2 regions of the Azospirillum humicireducens genome follow, and region 1 is predicted to be linked to the other one. Evidence: predicted binding sites of a transcription regulator. Region 1 holds the regulator's gene; the other holds the start of a gene.
The links. The regulator HrcA, encoded in region 1, represses chaperone genes, less so after heat shock. The targets are predictions, from matches to a motif close to GTTAGCACTCNCCNNNGGNGAGTGCTAAC.

Region 1 (9,103 bases):
GGCGCCCCTCCTCCAGCAGCCCGCCGACGCTGTGGATCATCGACACCTCCAGCGCCTCCGCCGGGTCGAGCGGAGGCAGCAGGCCGGGCAGGCGGGCGGCCAGCATCGACTTGCCGGAACCGGGCGGACCGATCATCAGCAGATTGTGCGACCCGGCGGCCGCCACCTCCAGCGCGCGCTTGGCGGTTTCGTTGCCCTTGACGTCGCGCAGGTCGGGCGGCGGCGCGTCCTGTTCCTGCATGCGCGGCTTGGGCGGGGTCAGCACCTGGGTGCCCTTGAAATGGTTGATGAGAGCCAGCAGGTTGGCCGGCGCCAGCACGTCCAGATCGGGACCGGCCCAGGCCGCCTCGCCGCCGCAGGCCGCCGGGCAGATCAGGCCGCGGTCGTTGGCCAACGCGTCGATGGCGGCGGGCAGCACGCCGGCCACCGGGGTCAGGGCGCCGTCGAGAGCCAGTTCGCCCAGCGCGACATAGCGGGCGATCTCCGCATCCGGCAGCACCCCCATCACGGTCAGCAGGCCGAGCGCGATCGGCAGGTCGAAATGGCTGCCCTCCTTCAGCACGTCGGCCGGGGCGAGGTTGACGGTGATGCGCTTGGCCGGCAGCGCCAGCCCCAGCGCGTGCAGGGCGGCGCGGACCCGCTCCCGGCTTTCACCCACCGCCTTGTCGGGCAGGCCGACGACGGTGAAGGCGACGAGTCCGCCGGACATCTGGACCTGCACGTCGATCCCCAGCACCTCGATGCCCTGGAACGCCACCGTGTTGACGCGCGCAACCACCACCGCACCCCGGAAGAGACGCCCGCTCGGGCGGAATGCACGCGATTGTAGTCATCGGCGCAGCATTGCGCCAGCACGGGATGAGCCCGGCCGGCCGGCACGGTCCCGTCATGCCCGCCCGGCGCAGGGAACGGTTGTCGCGGCCGGTGCGCCGCCTAACATGAGGGCCAACGCATTCCCGGCCGCATTCCCGGCACGCATCGTCGAAAAGGATCAGCCACCGTGCAGCTTCACCTGAGCACCTGGGCCGAGGTCGAGGCCTATCTGAAGACCTCCAAGGGCATCATCATGCCGATCGGCTCGACCGAGCAGCATGGGCCGAACGGGCTGGTCGGCACCGACGCCATCTGCGCCGAGGTCATCGCGAAGGGCGTCGGCGACGCCACCGGCGCGCTGGTCGGCCCGACGATCCCGGTCGGCATGGCCGTGCACCATATGGAGTTTCCCGGCTCGATGACGCTGAAGCCGTCGACGCTGATCGCCGTGCTGCGCGACTATGTCGGCTCGCTGGCCGAACACGGGTTCGAGCGCTTCTTCTTCGTCAACGGCCATGGCGGCAACATCGCCACCGTCCGCGCCGCCTTCTACGAGATCCATGCGGAGAACCGGGCGCTGCGTGGCCGCGACGCGCCGGACCTGCGCTGCGCCCTGGTGAACTGGTGGGAGAACGGCGAGGTCGGCCGGCTGTCGCGCGAGCTGTACCAGGGCAAGGAAGGCTCGCACGCCACGCCCAGCGAGGTGTCTGTCACCCAATACGCCTATCCCGAATCGATCAAGAGCGCGGCGATGGAGCCGGAACAGGCGCCGGCCGGCGGCTTCCACGACGCCCGCGACTTCCGCCGCCGCTACCCGGACGGCCGCATCGGCTCCGCCCCCGGCCTTGCCCGCCCCGAGCACGGCCGCCAGCTGTACGAGGCGGCGGTCGGTGCCATCAGCGCCCAATACCGCGCCTTCCTGTCGGAAGGCTGAGACGGGGGCCGCGGGACGGCGGCCCCCGCCGCAACAACGGTCGGGACAGGGCGGTCAGAGATAGAAGTTGGACGCGGACAGGGTCAGCGTCCCGGACAGCGACAGCTCCATGTCCGGCAGCCCGTCGCCGTTGCGGTCGGCGGAGACCCGCGTCGTGCCGTCGGCAAGCGTCCGGTAGGACAGTTGCCCGGCAACTCCGGTGAAGGCGGCGGTGCCGATGAAGGTGAAGGCCTGATCGCCCGACAGACCGCTGTTGGCGTCCACCTTCCGCAGATCGATCATGTCCTGACCGGCGGAGAAATCCTGGATCAGGTCGGCGGCGGCGCCGAGGCCGCTGTCGGTGTGGGAGGCGAGGACGAACAGGTCGGCGCCGGCCCCGCCGGTCAGGGTGTCGGCGCCGCCGCCGCCGGTCAGCGTGTCGTCCCCGGCACCGCCGGTCAGCCGGTTGTCCAGCGCATTGCCGGTGCCGGTGAAGGATCCGGCGCCGTCATAGATCAGGTTCTCGACATTGTCGGTCAGGCGGTAGGAGGACAATACCGAACGGACGGTGTCGATGCCTTCGTTCAGGAATTCCGTGACGGAATCGTTGCTCATATCGACATAGAAGATGTCATCGCCGAGACCGCCGCGCATGGCGTCGTGACCGGTGCCGCCGTCGAGGATGTCGTTCCCAGCCCCGCCGCTCATCCCATCGGCTCCGGCACCACCGAGCAGAGTGTCGTCACCACCCTCGCCCCAGAGGTTGTTGGTGCCCGCATTGCCGATCATCAGGTCGCCATAGGCCGTTCCATCGACCTCTTCGATGCTGATCAGCACGTCGCCGGCAGCCGCCCCCCCGTTCACCCCGGTGGCGAAGTCGATGAGAATGGACGCCGTCTCGTTGGCATAGGAAACGGTGTCTATGATCCCGTAGCCGCCGTCCAGCGTATCGGCCCCAGCGCCGCCGATCAGCGTGTCGTTTCCGCTGCCGCCGACCAGCCAGTTGTCGCCGGCGTCGCCGATCAGCGTGTCCTGATAGGACGAGCCCTGGAAAATCTCGATCCCGTCGAAGACGTCGCCGGCCGCCTGCCCGGTGTGCTGCCCCGTCGCCAGATCGATCTTCACCGCCGCGGTGTAGCGGACGGTGTCGATGCCGGCGCCGCCGGACAGCAGGTCCGCTCCGGCGCCGCCCTCCAGCGTGTCGTTGCCGGCCCCGCCCTGAAGCTGGTCGTCACCACCGGCACCGTAAAGCACGTCGTTCCCCTCCCCGCCGAGCAGCGTGTCGGACAGCGCGTTGCCGGTCAGGTTGTCGTTGCCGGCCCCCCCGTCGATCGTCCAGTAATCGGGCGCGCTGGCGACGAAATAGTTGTTGGCGGAGCCGCCGGTGTAGCTGCGCTGTTCCACCAGGTTGGTGACGGCGATGGTGAAGGTCTGGTCGTTGCTGATGGGCTGGCCATTGCTGTCGGTGGCACGGACGACGATGGTGCGGCTGTCGCCGATCCCGTAATCCAGCCGCTGGTTGGAGGCGACGGTGACAACGCCGGTGGTGGAATCGATGGCGAAGGAGCCATAGGCGTTGTCGGCGAGGCTGTAGGTGACGGTTTCGCCGGGGTTGGGATCGGTGGCGAAGGCGGTGATCCCGACCACGGTGCCGACCGCCGCCCGTTCGGACACGGTGTTCACCGCCGCATCGACATCCACCGGCCGGGTCGGCCGGTCGTTGCCGTCCAGCACGGCGATGGTCATGGTGGTGGTGGTGGTGATCGAGCCGTCGCTGACCGCGACGACGATGTCGTGGCTGGACGCCGTCTCGAAATCCAGCAGGGTGGCGTCGGCCACCGTCACCAGGCCGGTGACGGAATCGATTGCGAAGCGCCCGCCGGCATCGTCGGCAAGGCTGTAGGTCAGGATGGTGCCTTCCGAATCGAGCGACAGGGCGCACAGTCCGACGGTGTCGCCGGTGTGTGCGGCCTCCGACACCTCGTTCGGAGCCTCGTCGATGTCGATGGCGGCGGTCGGCGCCAGATTGATGTCGATCGTCTCGTCGTCGAAGATCAGCCGGTCGATGCCGGACATCGTGTCGGCGTCGCCCGTCGCCAGATGGATCACCAGCCCCGGCTGCGACAGGTCGTAATCGGCCCGGTTGCCGGTGAAGACCGCGATGTCCAGCCCGTCGTCGCCGATCAGCGAGTCGCTTCCGCTTCCGCCGACCAGGATGTCGTTGCCGGCATCGCCCCAGAGCAGATCGTCGCCGTTGCCGCCGACGACGCTGTCGTCGCCATCCCCGCCGCCCAGATTGTCGTTCCCGTCGTAGCCGACCAGTGTGTCGTTGCCGCCAAACCCGACGAGGGTGTCCTCATACAGGTTGCCCTCCAAGACGTTGTCCCCGGCATCGCCCTCGAGCTGGACCAGCAGATGCGGCCAGGACTCCCGTCCCGCGCCCAGCGCCGGTGCAGCCGACGGCGACCCGGCGGTCACATCCAGCTCCCAGCAGCCGCCCCGCCCGGCATCGCCCACCGGGCGGCTGGCGGCGGCAACCCCGCCGCCGGTCCAGCCGGCCAGCGCATCGACGAATCCCCGCCCCGCGGCACCGGCCCCGGTCCCGCACCCGTAGAGCAGCAGATCGGCCGAAGACGGGCCGCCGGGCGCGGTCTCCGGGAGCAGCGCCCGGTCGAGCGGGCGGCGGCCCAGCCGGATGAGCCCCGGTTCGCCATGGGCGACCAGATGGATGGCCGCCGGCCCCTCGGCCAGCGCCGCCGTCAGTGCGGCGAAGCCATCCTCGTCCGACCCGACCAGCCGCACCTCGACCCCGTCGCGGCATGAATGAAGGAGCCGGTCGAGGTCGGGAAGGGAGGCATCGGCCAGCAGGATTTCGCGCGCCCATCCGCGACGGCGATCGGGCGCAGTGGAGACGGACCGGGAGTGATGCGACGCGCAGGAGGCCATGGATCGTTCCCTTCATTGCATTGTGCCGGCTTCGCCGGGTCAAATCGTTCGTGGACCGAAAGTTCGGTAGTGAATTATCTTTCCTTTCGTCCGGTATGGAGAGTATTTCTAAAAGTTATCAACTTTTTAAAAATGGCATCGTTCTTTTATTTCCTTTTGGTTGTTGTCTGGGCGCGGCAACCGCATGGCGCCACCGGGCCGCGGCGGAGGCGAAAGCGGAGGCAGGGGACGGAGGCGGGGGGACGATGGCGAAATGCCGCAGGCGGAAGCGGCGCAGCGGAACGCCGCCGCGCCTGCTTGCAGGCTTGTCGGCCCGGCACGTTGATTCGGTGATCGGACCTGCCTAAATTCGGACCCGTCGGCAGTCCCGTCCGGCAACGGCAGCAGACCGAACCGTCAGAAGGCCCATGATCAACGAGCTGAACCAGCGATCGCGCGAAATCTTCCGGCTGATCGTCGACGCCTATGTGGCGTCCGGCGAGCCGGTCGGCTCGCGCACCATTTCGCGGCGGCTTGGCATGGCCCTGTCGCCCGCGACCATCCGCAACGTGATGGCCGACCTGGAGGAGCAGGGGCTGCTCTACGCTCCGCACACCTCGGCCGGCCGCATCCCGACCGACGCCGGCCTGCGCATGTTCGTCGACGGCCTGCTGGAGATCGGGTCGCTGACCGAGGACGAGCGCGCCTCGATCGAAGCGAAATGCGCCGCCTCCGGCCGCGCCTTCGCCGATGTGCTGGGCGAGGCGTCGACCATGCTGTCCGGCCTGTCGCATTGCGCCGGGCTGGTGGTGGCGCCCAAGACCGACCGTCCGCTGAAGCACATCGAGTTCGTGGCGCTCGGCCCCGGCCGCGCCCTGGTCGTCCTGGTCAACGAGGACGGGCTGGTCGAGAACCGGGTGATCGAGGTGCCGATGGGGGTCCCGACCTCCACCCTGCAGACGGTGTCGAACTTCCTCAGCGCCAAGCTCGCCGGCCGCACGCTGGACGAGGCGCGGCAGGAGGTGCTGCAGGAGATCGAGCAGCAGAAGACCCAGCTGGACGAGCTGTCGCGCAAGGTGGTTTCCGCCGGTCTGGCCACCTGGGCCGGCAGCGGCGGGTCGAACGCCGGCCAGTTGATCGTCCGCGGCCAGTCCCGCCTGCTGGAGGACGTCACGGCGCTCTCAGACCTGGAGCGCGTGCGCGCCCTGTTCGAGGCGCTGGAGACCAAGGAGACGATGTTGCGGATGCTGGACGCCACCGGCCGCGGCGACGGCGTGCAGATCTTCATCGGGGCGGAGAACGTGCTGTTCAACCACTCCGGCTGTTCGATGATCATCTCCCCCTTCCAGAACAGCCGCGAGCAGGTCATCGGCGCCATCGGGGTCATCGGTCCGACCCGCATCAATTACGCCCGCATCATTCCGCTGGTGGATTACACCGCCAAGGTGGTCAGCCGGCTGATCGGCTGACCGTCCCATCCCGCCTCACTCCCTGCCATACCGACCAAGCAAGAATTGAGAAAACCATGAGCGAAGAGCAGAACAAGCCCGCCGACGCCACCGTGGAGCCGACCGAGGCCGCCAACACGGCCGCCGCCAACGGTGCCGATGCCGGCCAGACGGGCACCGGTTCGCCCGAAGACCGCGTCGCCAAGCTGGAGGCCGAGGTCGCCAGCCTGAAGGACCAGCTTCTGCGCGCCATGGCGGAGACGGAGAACACCCGCCGCCGTGCCCAGCGCGACCGCGAGGATGCCACCAAGTTCGCGGTGTCCAGCTTCGCCAAGGAATTGGTTTCGGTCGCCGACAACCTGCGCCGTGCGCTGGACGCCGTCCCGGCCGAGGGCCGCGAGCAGGACGATATGCTGAAGGGCCTCGCCGTCGGCGTCGAGGCGACCGAGCGCCAGCTGTTCGCCGCCTTCGACCGCGCCGGCATCAAGAAGCTGGACCCGGCCGGCGAGCCGTTCGACCCGAACTTCCATCAGGTGATGTTCGAGATCGAGAACACCGGCAAGGCCGCCGGCACCGTCGTCCAGGTGCTGCAGCCGGGCTACACCATCCATGGCCGCCTGCTGCGCGAAGCGATGGTCGGCGTCGCCAAGGGCGGTGATGCCGGCGGGCAGCACCTCGATACGAAGGCGTAATCATAGTGTCTTTACCAGATCCCCGGTCCAGCGGCGATGCCGCCGGGCCGGGGTCCGGCGTTGTTCGGAATAGGGGACGCCAACGGTTGACGGTCGGCGGGAAATTGCCTAGGCCTTTCCCTTAGTCCTTTCGGCCGAGCAACCGGAGCCGCGTTCCATGCCCCCCTCTGCGCCCAAGAGCGTCCTGACCGTCGACGATTCCAAGACCATCCGCGACATGGTGGGATTCACGCTGAAAGGCGCCGGCTATGAGGTGGCGGAGGCATCGGACGGCAACGCCGGTCTGGCCCTGATCAGCCAGCGCAAGTTCGACTGCATCATCACCGACCTGAACATGCCGGGGTTGGACGGGCTGGCCCTGACCCGCGCCATCCGCACGTCGGCCCTCAATCGCGTCACTCCGGTGCTGCTGCTGACCACCGAAGCCGACCCCGCCAAGAAGACCGCCGGCCGCGAAGCCGGCGCAACCGGTTGGCTGGTGAAGCCCTTCAACCCGGAAAAGCTGGTGGAGACGGTGCGTAAGGTCTGTCCGTAAGGATAGGTCAGGGAGGAGGCGTCCGCCGCGCCACCAGAAACTCCCCCTCCGGGTCATGGGCGCTGAACCTCCGCTGCGCCGTGCCGCGGTCGGCGACGGCATAGCAGTAGACGCACCCGTGCGGACAGCTGTCGTAATCGCCGATGTCGCGGCTTTCGGCGCACAGGCAGCCAGGCCGGTTTCCCTTCTCCCGCACCGCGACGGCATAGCCCGCCACGTCCGACAGCCGCAGCGCATCGACGCAGCGCGCCGGCGCCGTGCCGGGCGTGTCCACCAGCTCCGGCTGGGTGCAGAGCGTCAGCGCCATACCCTCCCCCGCCGCGATCCCGGCCAAATCCGCCAACAGGGCGCGTTTCTCCTCCGCCTCCGGGTCGCGCCAGCCGATGCCGGCAGCGGCGAGGTTGCGGGCGGTCTTGCGGTAGGGCTGAAGGAAGGACACCACCGCCTCGTCGGTGACCCCGCGCAAGGCACGGGCGATCCGGGCGAAGGTCTCGCGGTGCCACGCCGGCGGAGTGGCATCGGTAAGGATGATCGGGTCGTAACGCCAGACCGCCGCCCGCGCCCCCCAGCGTTCGCGCACCTGCATGATGTGCCCGACCGCTGTTTCCCAGGCGGGGACCGAACGCTCCAGAACGGTGGGCAGGCCGGTGACGCTGTATTGCACCACGAAGGGAAAGCCCCGCTCCGCCACACTGTCGAGAGCGCCGAGGAACGGCCCCAGATTCTTGGTCCAGAAGATGAATCCGTCGACCGCCGGCCGGGTCAGGTCGATGCGGTAGGTCTGGCCGCCATAGGGATTGACCATCCGGCAGTAACCGGCGTCCAGGCGGTTCAGGAACCAGCGCCCATAGAAGGCGGGGATGTCGGTCTTGTAGCTGGCGGAGACGATCATCCAGCCAGCATGGGAATGCCGGCCCGCCCGATCAAGTGCGGCCCGGCATCACCCCAGACGGTCCTTACTGAACGGCGCGGACTTCGACCACTTCGGGGATGTAGTGGCGCAGCATGTTCTCGATGCCGTGCTTCAGCGTGGCGGTGGAGCTGGGGCAGCCGGAGCAGGCTCCCTTCATCGCCAGATAGACGACGCCCTTCTCGAAGCCCTGGAAGGTGATGTCGCCGCCGTCCTGGGCGACCGACGGGCGGACGCGGGTGTCCAGCAGCTCCTTGATCTGCTCGACGATCTCCTCGTCGTCGGCGTTCGACGCAGCGGCATGGCCGTCGCCGCCGTCCTCCAACAGGACCGGGCGGTCGGCGGTGAAATGCTCCATGATGACGCCGAGGATCGACGGCTTCAGCAGGAACCAGTCGCGCGCATCGGTCTTGGTGATGGTGATGAAGTCGGCGCCCAGGAAGACGCCCACGACGCCCTCGATCTCGAACAGGCGCTGGGCCAGCGGTGAACGGGCGGCATCCTCGCGGCTGGTGAAGTCGGCGGTGCCGCGTCCGAGCACGTCACGCCCCGGCAGGAACTTGAGAGTCGCCGGGTTGGGCGTCTGCTCGGTCTGAATGAACATGGTCTGGTCCTCCATCGGCGGCGGAATGGAACCGCCGGCGCGCCCGGGATTGGGCCGCGGCACGATTGGGGGAAATTTGGGCCGAAACGCCCGGCGGATCAAGGACCCGGACTGTGTGGGTATTCGGCATCCGGCATGCGCCGGCTCTATCCTTACTTGCGTGGCGTCAGGTGATCGCGTCGAGCGCCTCGTTGCTGAGACCGCCGGGGACGATGGTCAGCGGGATGCGCAGGCGCCCAAGCCCGCGGCCGGTGTAGTAGGAG
Region 2 (9,103 bases), 380 kb from region 1:
GTCTGTTTGTAAAGGTCGAAGACCCGATTCCATTCCGTTTCGGACAAGGGCGGCAGGATGCCGATCAGCGGTTTCCATTCCACCATCGACAGGCCCGATTCGGTCAGCCGGGTGATGGCGCCGATCACGGCCATGGCCAGCACCATGGCGGCACAGACCAGAAGCCACACGGCAATCGGCCGATTGGGGTTCGGGCGGGCTGAGGAGGCGAGGCTGTCGGAGGCAAAGGCGGTCACGGCGGTATTCCGGAGCACGGCGGTGGGATGTTCGCCAATGTGGTGCGAACATCCCGCTCCGTCAAACGCCTCTTGCCTCCTTGTGGGGCGGGCGGTGCCCGATCAGGCGGTGCCGTCGGCCGTGCCGACGCCGCCCTGGGCCTGGACGGTCTGGCCCTGGAACAGCGCCGACTCCGCCGCACGTCGGGCGACGAGGCCCGGCAGCTGTGTCTTCTTACCGTTCACCGTGGCATAGACCCAGCGGCCAAACTGGTCTGCGGCTCCGGCATAGTCGCCAGCGTTCAGCAGCTTCAGCAGGGTCGAGCTCTGCAGGCTGCCGGCCCCCAGATTGAAGACGAAGGAAGACAAGGCGCCGCGCTGGTCGTCGTTGACCGGCACCTTCACCAATGCATCGACATGACCTGCGGCGTCGGTCAGGTCGGAGGAGAGGAAGCTGTCGGCCTGATCGGCAGTGATGGTCTGCCCCATCTTCACCCCGGCGGTGTGGCCGTATCCGATGGTGGGAACGCCCGCCGGGCAGAGGTAGGCTTTGAGATACAGACCTTCGAAATGCTTCACGAGATCGACCGCGGCTTGGCAAACCGGCATGGTGGTCATGTCTGGAAACTCCCGCTTTGCGCGACGGATGGAATGACTCCGCCCTTAAGTGGGAATGATACTAGGCGACATGCCCGTGTAACGGGAAGGATAGAAATCAAATTGTCGCGAATGCGCGGGGTTCAGGATGTGAGGATCAGGGCGCCAGAGTGTGCGCTGCGCCGAACAGCACGAACAGGCCGAACAGAAGCGCGAACAGTCCGGCGATGGTTGTGCATTCCAGCAGCGCCTCCACCAGCCTGCCCTCGCGATCCTGCCAAGCCGCAGGCCTGCAAGCCGGTTGTCCAACGGCGGCATCGGCATCGGTGCAACTTGCCGCCTCGTCCGTCACCTCGCCGGACATGCTGCCCGCAGCGTCGTGATTGCTCCAGCCTTCGATCCGGGACTTCGCCCTGCGCTCCGCCATCATCGCGCCCTCCGCAATCTCCGTCCCCGGAATTCGCTAAAATTTTAGTGATCCGGGCGGCGGGGCGCTGTGACGGCAATCACAGGGTCGCGGAAGGCGTGATGTTGGGGCTGACGCGGGAATGCGGAAGGGAGTCAGTGAATGAGGAAATCCGCGGAGGCGTGGCGCAATTCGCCGGGGGTGATCAGGGTCTGGCTCGCCAGCCGGACCGAATGCAGCTTGCCATCGAGATTGCGCTGCCAGAAATCGAGGAAGCGGCGCAGGACCGGGTAATCCGGCGCCTGATCCAGGTCCTGCCACAGGTAGCTCTGCAGAAGTCCGGGATGGTCCGGCATATGATAGAGGATCTCGGCTGTGGTCAGGCGGAAATCGCGGAGCTGAAGGATGAGATTGGCCATGCGCGGTCTCCCATGTGGTCGGCTGATCGGTCGGTGATGGGCGATGTCCGGTTCCTCTGATGCGGGTCCGGCAGCGGCAGGCCGGCACCGGGAAGGTCAGGGCCCTCTGTGACCCTTTTAAGAAATCTTGCCCGGCCACGGGTTCTGGCACAATACAAAAAATTGTTTTTCATCAACATGTTAGCAGCATAATGGCGTGAGTGCTGCCGGTATCTGCGCCAAAATCCGAAACGAGCCCCTTGAATCCCCAAACCGCTTCGATTAGCTGTCTGGCACTCGCCGGGATGGAGTGCTAACAGCCGCCGCCCGCGCCAATTTTCGTCAGTCAGAACCAAGCCTTGATCCAAGGAGGCATTCCATGAAGTTCCGCCCGCTGCACGACCGCGTCGTCGTCAAGCGTCTGGAGTCCGACACCAAGACCAAGGGTGGGATCATCATCCCCGACACGGCCAAGGAAAAGCCGCAGGAAGGCGAGATCATCGCCGTCGGCCCGGGCGCCCGTGACGAGTCGGGCAAGGTCGTGGCGCTGGACGTCAAGGCCGGCGACCGCATCCTGTTCGGCAAGTGGTCGGGCACCGAAGTGAAGATCGAAGGCGTCGATTACCTGATCATGAAGGAATCGGACATCATGGGCGTCATCGAGGCCTGAGTCCTCCGCCCGTATCCTTCGAAATTTGCAAGTTAAAGGAATCGAGACATGGCTGCCAAAGACGTCAAGTTCGGCCCCTCCGCGCGCGAAAAGCTGCTGCGTGGCGTTGACATCCTCGCCGACGCCGTGAAGGTCACGCTGGGCCCGAAGGGCCGCAACGTCGTGATCGAGAAGTCCTTCGGCGCTCCGCGCATCACCAAGGACGGTGTGTCGGTCGCCAAGGAAATCGAGCTTGCCGACAAGTTCGAGAACATGGGCGCCCAGATGGTCCGCGAGGTCGCCTCGAAGACCAACGATCTGGCCGGTGACGGCACCACCACCGCCACCGTCCTGGCCCAGGCCATCGTCCGCGAAGGCGTGACGAAGGTCGCCGCCGGCCTGAACCCGATGGACCTGAAGCGCGGCATCGATCTGGCGGTCTCCACCGTCGTCGCCGACATCCAGGCCCGCGCCAAGAAGGTCACGACCAACGACGAGATCGCCCAGGTCGGCACCATCTCCGCCAACGGCGAAGCCGAGATCGGCAAGATGATCGCCCAGGCGATGGAGCGCGTCGGCAACGAGGGCGTCATCACGGTGGAAGAGGCCAAGAGCCTGGACACCGAGCTGGACGTCGTCGAAGGCATGCAGTTCGACCGCGGCTACCTGTCGCCGTACTTCGTGACCAACGCCGACAAGATGGTCGCGGACCTCGAGAACCCGTACATCCTGCTGCACGAGAAGAAGCTGTCGGGCCTGCAGCCGCTGCTGCCGGTTCTGGAAGCCGTCGTCCAGTCCTCGCGTCCGCTGCTGATCATCGCCGAGGACATCGAGGGCGAGGCGCTGGCCACCCTGGTGGTCAACAAGCTGCGCGGCGGCCTGAAGATCGCCGCCGTCAAGGCTCCGGGCTTCGGCGACCGCCGCAAGGCGATGCTGGAGGACATGGCCATCCTGACCGGCGGCCAGGTCATCTCCGAAGACCTCGGCATCAAGCTCGAGAACGTCACGCTCGACATGCTGGGCACCGCCAAGAAGGTGGTGATCTCCAAGGAGACCACCACCATCGTCGACGGCGCCGGCGACAAGGCCGACATCGAAGCCCGTTGCGGCCAGATCCGCGCCCAGGCCGAGGAGACCACCTCGGACTACGACCGCGAGAAGCTGCAGGAGCGTCTGGCCAAGCTGGCCGGTGGTGTCGCCGTCATCCGCGTCGGCGGTGCGACCGAGGTCGAGGTGAAGGAGCGCAAGGATCGCGTTGACGACGCGATGCACGCCACCCGCGCCGCGGTGGAAGAGGGTGTGGTCGCCGGCGGCGGCACCGCCCTGCTGTACGCCAGCAAGGCCCTGGACAAGCTGACCCCGGTCAACGACGAGCAGCGCGTCGGCATCGACATCATCCGTCGCGCCCTGCAGGCTCCGGTCCGTCAGATCGCCTACAACGCCGGCACCGACGGTTCGATCGTCGTCGGCAAGCTGCTGGACCAGACCGACACCAACTTCGGCTACGACGCCCAGAAGGGTGAGTTCACCGATCTGGTCGCCGCCGGCATCATCGACCCGGTGAAGGTGGTTCGCACCGCCCTGCAGGATGCGGCCTCGATCGCCGGCCTGCTGATCACCACCGAGGCGATGATCGCCGAGAAGCCGGAGAAGAAGGCTGCTCCGGGCGGCATGCCGGGCGGCATGGGCGGCATGGACGACATGGGCTTCTAATAGCCCATCGTCTGACCGTCCTTCGGTTCGGAAAGGGGCGCCTCCGCAAGGGGGCGTCCCTTTTCTTTTGGGGCTTGGGGTATTCCGGAATGCTCCGGATATGGTCCGCCTGTACCTGGGCAGGTTGCAGCTGCCCTCCGCCATCCTGAAATGTCAAGGTGAACTCCGCCTTGCTTTGGCGCCGGCGCCTCCCAATAATCCGCCCCTCCCGCCGGGCGCCCCAATGGGGGGCGCCGGATTGTGAATTCCGTATTTTTCAACGAGGGCCTGTTCCATGCGCTCCTTCGAGGGCCAGCATTCCGACAACGTCGCCATCAAGCGCACCCGCGAGCAGAAGCAGCGTCAGCTGGTTCAGCTCAAGGAGCAGCTGGCGACGCTGAAAGCCCACGCGGCCCCCGCCATCCGTGAAGCGCTGGTCAAGCGCATCGCCGAACTCGACGCCGAACTGCGCCAGCCTGCCAAGCCGCCCCGCGAGGGCCGCGAGGGCCGCGAGGACGCGCCGCGTCCCCCCCGCCGCGAAGCGCGGCCCAGCGTCTTCCGCGCTGAAGACGGCGGCGACCGCAGCGCGGCGCTGTCCGCATCCAGCGTCTTCGCCTCGCCCCGCCGCCGCAGCTGAGGACGGACAGCGCCATGCCTGCCGACCGCACCGCTCCTCTCAAGGGATCCCGTCTCGCCGATCAGGCCTGGCTGCTGATGATGCTGCCGCCCCTGTTCTGGGCGGGCAACGCGGTCCTGGGGCGTGCGGTCGCCGGGGCCGTGCCGCCCATCGGGTTGGCCTTCTGGCGCTGGTGCCTGGGCATGCTGATCGTGCTGCCCTTCGCCTGGCCGCACCTGCGCCACGACATCACGCCGATCCTGGCGCGGTGGAAGAGTGTGCTGCTGCTGGGCACTCTGGGCATCGGCATCTACAACACCTTTCAATACATCGCGCTGAACACGACGACCGCGCTGAACTGCGTGATGCTGCAGTCGTCGATGCCCGTGATGATCGTCCTGATGAGCCTCGTCCTGTTCCGCGACCGGATCGGGGCGATGCAGGGGGTGGGAATCGCGGTCTCGCTGGTCGGTGCGATGACTCTGATCTCCCACGGCGACCCTGCGACGCTGTTGGGGCTGGAACTGAACGCGGGCGATGTCTGGATGCTGGCGGCGGTGGTGATCTATGCCGCCTACACCACGCTGCTGCGCCGCCGTCCGGCGATCCATGGCCTCAGCTTCGTCGTCGTCACCTTCGCCATCGGTGCGGTGGAACTTCTGCCCTTCTATCTCTGGGAAAGCCTGAGCGGGCATCCGATGCAGGCGAGCGGCATCACGCTGCTGGCGGTCGGCTATACCGTGCTGTTCCCGTCCATCGCCGCCTATCTCTGCTTCAACCGGGCGGTGGAGCTGCTCGGCCCGAACACGGCCGGCCTTGCCATCCATCTGGTGCCCGTCTTCGGCAGCCTGCTGGCCATTCTGTTCCTGGGAGAGCAGCCGCATCTCTATCATGGGATCGGCATCGCCCTGATCGCCGCCGGCATTGTCCTGGCGACCCGCCGCCGCGCCTGAGGCTGCCGGATTGTTTCCTGCTGTGGAAATTATCATCGTTCAGTGTTGAAACGATGTTGTTTGAGAGTTGTTCTCGCTCGCAAGGCAGCATCGGTCCGGCAATATTCTTGAGTCGGTTCTTCTGATTGCCTGGATTATCGCGAGGATACTCTCGAAACTCGCCGTTCGGTATTGCGGTGTGTGGTGGGATAGCGTGCGGATTGGGCGTGGTGAGCGGATGTTCGCGCGTATACTATCCCCGATATCCTTTTAGACACACTCGCTATCCTTCGCGCCAGCAGCGGTCAATAAGGGATGACCGCTAAAATGCAGGTCATGGCGGCGGTTCGCAGATCGATCGGTCGCCATGAGGAGCCGGCGCTGTCCGCCGGTCCGCTGTGGTGGAGGTCCCAAGATGCCCCTGCAAATGCCTGTTCCGGTCTCCGTGAATACCGCCTGCCTCATTCACATCGTCGACGGCGATCTGCTGTCGCGCAGCACGCTCTCGCGGGCATTGGGTGCCGTCGGCATCGCCTGCCGCGTCCACAGCACCGGCGCCGACGCGCTGGCCGTGTTGGGCACCGCCTCCTCCTGCATCGTCCTGCGCAGCGACCTGCCGGACATGACCGCCATCGAATTCATGGCCGAGGCCTCGCTGCATGGCCATGACCTGCCGGTTCTGATCGTCACCGAACAGGGCGACGTCGACGCCGCCGTGGCCGCGATGAAGGCCGGGGCGTCCGACTGCATCGCCCGGCCCTTCGCCGTCCCGGCCTTCCTGGATCGGCTGCGGGCCTGCCTGGCGTCCGGCACCCCCCATGCCGAGCAGCGCGACCGCAGCCGCGACGCTGTCCGCCGGCTCACCCTGCTGAGCCGCCGTGAGTCGGAGGTGCTGGAACTGATCGTCGAAGGCAAGCAGAGCAAGACCATTGCCTGGGAACTGGGCATCAGCATCAAGACGGTGGAGGTCCACCGCGCCCGCATCATGGAGAAGACCGGCTGCCGGTCCATCGTCGGGCTGGGCCGCTTGTGGGAAGCGGCGGAGATGCTGCGCGGCCGCGACCTGCCGCGTGTGTTGCCCATCCGCCAGCCGGCGATGATGGAAGCGATCGCGTCCTGACAGCCCATCCGGGTGCGGTTTTCCGGGCGGACTGACATTGCCGGGACCGGAGCTTCGAAAATCGGTACCGGCCAGGTCCTTCTCGTTGGGATCGGCGGCCAGAGGATTGTAAAGTTCTGGAGAAGAGCAACCAGAACGCCGACAGGAGCGGTCCGATGTTCCCCGACCATGGTCACCGTCGCATTTCCGTGGCGTCGCCCGACGATACCGCCACGGCGCGGCGGATCGCGGCGGAGCGGGCTGACGGCGTACTGGCTGCCGAAGAGGCCGCCCGTTTGGACAGTCTTGTGGCGGCGCTGTCCGGATATGTGCTGGGCCGTCCCGATGGGACGCTGCTGATCGCCCGCATGCGGTCCGGAGCCGGCGTCGAGTGCCTGGCATACGACCGCGATCCTGCAACGGCCGAAGAACTGCCGACGGACGCGGCCCAAGGGTTAGGCGCCGATCTGGAGGCGGTGCGGCGGTTGGCCGACCGTTTCCATATCCATGCCACGCCGGGCATCGGGTCGGCGCTTCTGGTCCGCGTGCTGCGCCCCGGTGCCGACGATTCGCCGCACGCCGACGCCATGGCGGAGGTCGGAGCGGTGATGGTCGGGCGGCAGGATGGCGAAACCGCCCTGCGCGAGCCCTTCCTCGACCATTGGTTCGTCCGATGTTCCGCCGCCCGCGGGCCGGACGGCCCCTGCGGGATCGCGCTGATGATCGACGGCGAAACCGAGCCGGATGACCAGGCAGCCGATCAGGCGGCCGGGGGCGGCGGTGAGGATGCGCGGTCCGGGCCGTTCACCAGGATGACGCCGGAGGTGATCGCGCAGGTCGAGACGGTGGTCGCCGCCACTGTGCCCGATCTTCCCGCGCCCGTGGTTGTCAACGCCATCCGGCGCGATCTGAGGGTTCGGCCCGAACTGGGACTATCCCATGATCCGGTCCTGAAGCAGATCGGCCGGTCCGCCCTGGCGATCCTGCGATTCGACGGCAAGGCGGTCGATTACACGGCGCTCGGCACCCTGGCCGGCGCGGTGGTGCGCCCGCAGGAGATCCTGGCTCTCGGTGCCCGCTGGGCAATGGTGGGCTTCAATCCGCTGGCTCCGGCGTCGGTCCATCTGCTGTGGGGGCCGGGCGATCATGTCGTGTTGTATACCAGCGGCTGCGCCCGGCTGCCGGCCCTGTTCATCCATCGCAACCTGCACAAGGTCGATCCCACCCTGACCGCACTCGTCCTGCTGCGCGACGGTGCCGTGCGCGATGATGACCATACCATCCTGGTCCTGCGAAACCGGGCCGACCGGGTACCCGCCTCCGCCGGCTGAGCGTCCCTCAGCGGCGCCAGCCTTGCGGGCCGCCTTGGTGTTCCCACGCATGCGGGGCGCCGTTATGGTCCCAGCCCCTCCTGTGGTCCCATCCGCCCCGGTTGTCCCACCCCCTGCGATTCTCCCACCCGCGGCCGCGCCAGCCGCGGTCGTCGTCCCATGAGCGATAGCGGTAGCCGGGTTGCACGACGACCGGCGGCGGAACCGCATACATGGCCGGAGGCGGCACCACCACGGTCCCGCCATAGGCTGGATAATAGGGGTCGTATCCACCCGTGGCGACGCAGCCCGACAGTGCGGCGGCGCTCGCGGCCAGGAGCAGGGCGGTCAGGATCTTGGGGCTGGCGATGCTCAAGGCCTTGCTTTCCATGGTGCAGAGACCGGAATCGGCGGTGAAGCCGGTCATCGGTACAAACACCCAAACCCAGCCGGATATTCCATACCCCTTTGGCGTCTATCCGTTCGCCCGGCGCTTCAGGGGGGCGCTTCAGGGCGTCATCGATCATGGATCGGGATGGATGAAACATGAACTATGAATTTAACATATCCTGTGGACGCCGCCATCCTGCGCTTCGACTTCTTCTCCATCCTTGAAGGCGAGGCCATCATGAAAGCCATCGGTTACCGCAAGACCCTGCCCGTCACCGACGCCGACGCGTTGATCGACGTCGAGATCGCCCGCCCGACTCCTGCCGGCCGCGACCTGCTGGTCCGTGTGGAGGCGGTTTCCGTCAATCCCGTCGACACCAAGCTGCGCCGCAACGCCGCTCCCGCCGATGGCGACCTGCGCATCCTGGGCTTCGACGCCGCCGGCGTGGTCGAGGCGGTCGGGCCGGATGTCACCCTGTTCCGCCCCGGCGATGCTGTCTTCTATGCCGGCTCCATCGACCGCCCCGGCACCAATGCGGAGTTCCATCTGGTCGACGAACGCATCGTCGGCGCCCGTCCGGCCAGCCTGAGCGTGGCCGAAGCGGCCGCCCTGCCGCTGACCGCCATCACCGCCTGGGAAATGCTGTTCCACCGGCTGGGCCTGCCGCGCGACGGTGGAGAAGGAAAATCGCTGCTGATCGTCGGCGGGGCCGGCGGTGTCGGTTCCATCGCCATCCAGCTGGCTCGCCGGCTGAGCAAGGTCCGCGTGCTGGCCACCGCCTCTCGCCCGGAAACGGCC

Region 2: the regulator HrcA is predicted to act here: its motif matches at 1,906-1,934, upstream of groES (co-chaperone GroES).

Annotation. Positions count from the first base shown of each region.
Region 1 is NZ_CP015285.1:2,671,989-2,681,091, reverse strand. Features, by position in the region: gene A6A40_RS12615 (YifB family Mg chelatase-like AAA ATPase) at 1-778, opposite strand, end outside; gene A6A40_RS12610 (creatininase family protein) at 1,001-1,747, shown strand; gene A6A40_RS32275 (DUF4347 domain-containing protein) at 1,802-4,672, opposite strand; gene hrcA (heat-inducible transcriptional repressor HrcA) at 5,080-6,120, shown strand; gene grpE (nucleotide exchange factor GrpE) at 6,177-6,791, shown strand; gene A6A40_RS12590 (response regulator) at 6,949-7,326, shown strand; gene A6A40_RS12585 (DUF1848 domain-containing protein) at 7,334-8,218, opposite strand; gene A6A40_RS12580 (NifU family protein) at 8,283-8,840, opposite strand; gene A6A40_RS12575 (universal stress protein) at 9,007-9,103, opposite strand, start outside.
Region 2 is NZ_CP015285.1:2,295,500-2,304,602, reverse strand. Features, by position in the region: gene A6A40_RS10775 (COX15/CtaA family protein) at 1-236, opposite strand, end outside; gene A6A40_RS10770 (lysozyme) at 339-833, opposite strand; gene A6A40_RS10765 (hypothetical protein) at 970-1,242, opposite strand; gene A6A40_RS10760 (usg protein) at 1,374-1,637, opposite strand; gene groES (co-chaperone GroES) at 1,996-2,286, shown strand; gene groL (chaperonin GroEL) at 2,335-3,978, shown strand; gene A6A40_RS10745 (hypothetical protein) at 4,253-4,594, shown strand; gene A6A40_RS10740 (DMT family transporter) at 4,609-5,526, shown strand; gene A6A40_RS10735 (response regulator transcription factor) at 5,921-6,625, shown strand; gene A6A40_RS10730 (ATP-binding protein) at 6,781-7,935, shown strand; gene A6A40_RS10725 (hypothetical protein) at 7,943-8,341, opposite strand; gene A6A40_RS10720 (zinc-binding alcohol dehydrogenase family protein) at 8,543-9,103, shown strand, end outside.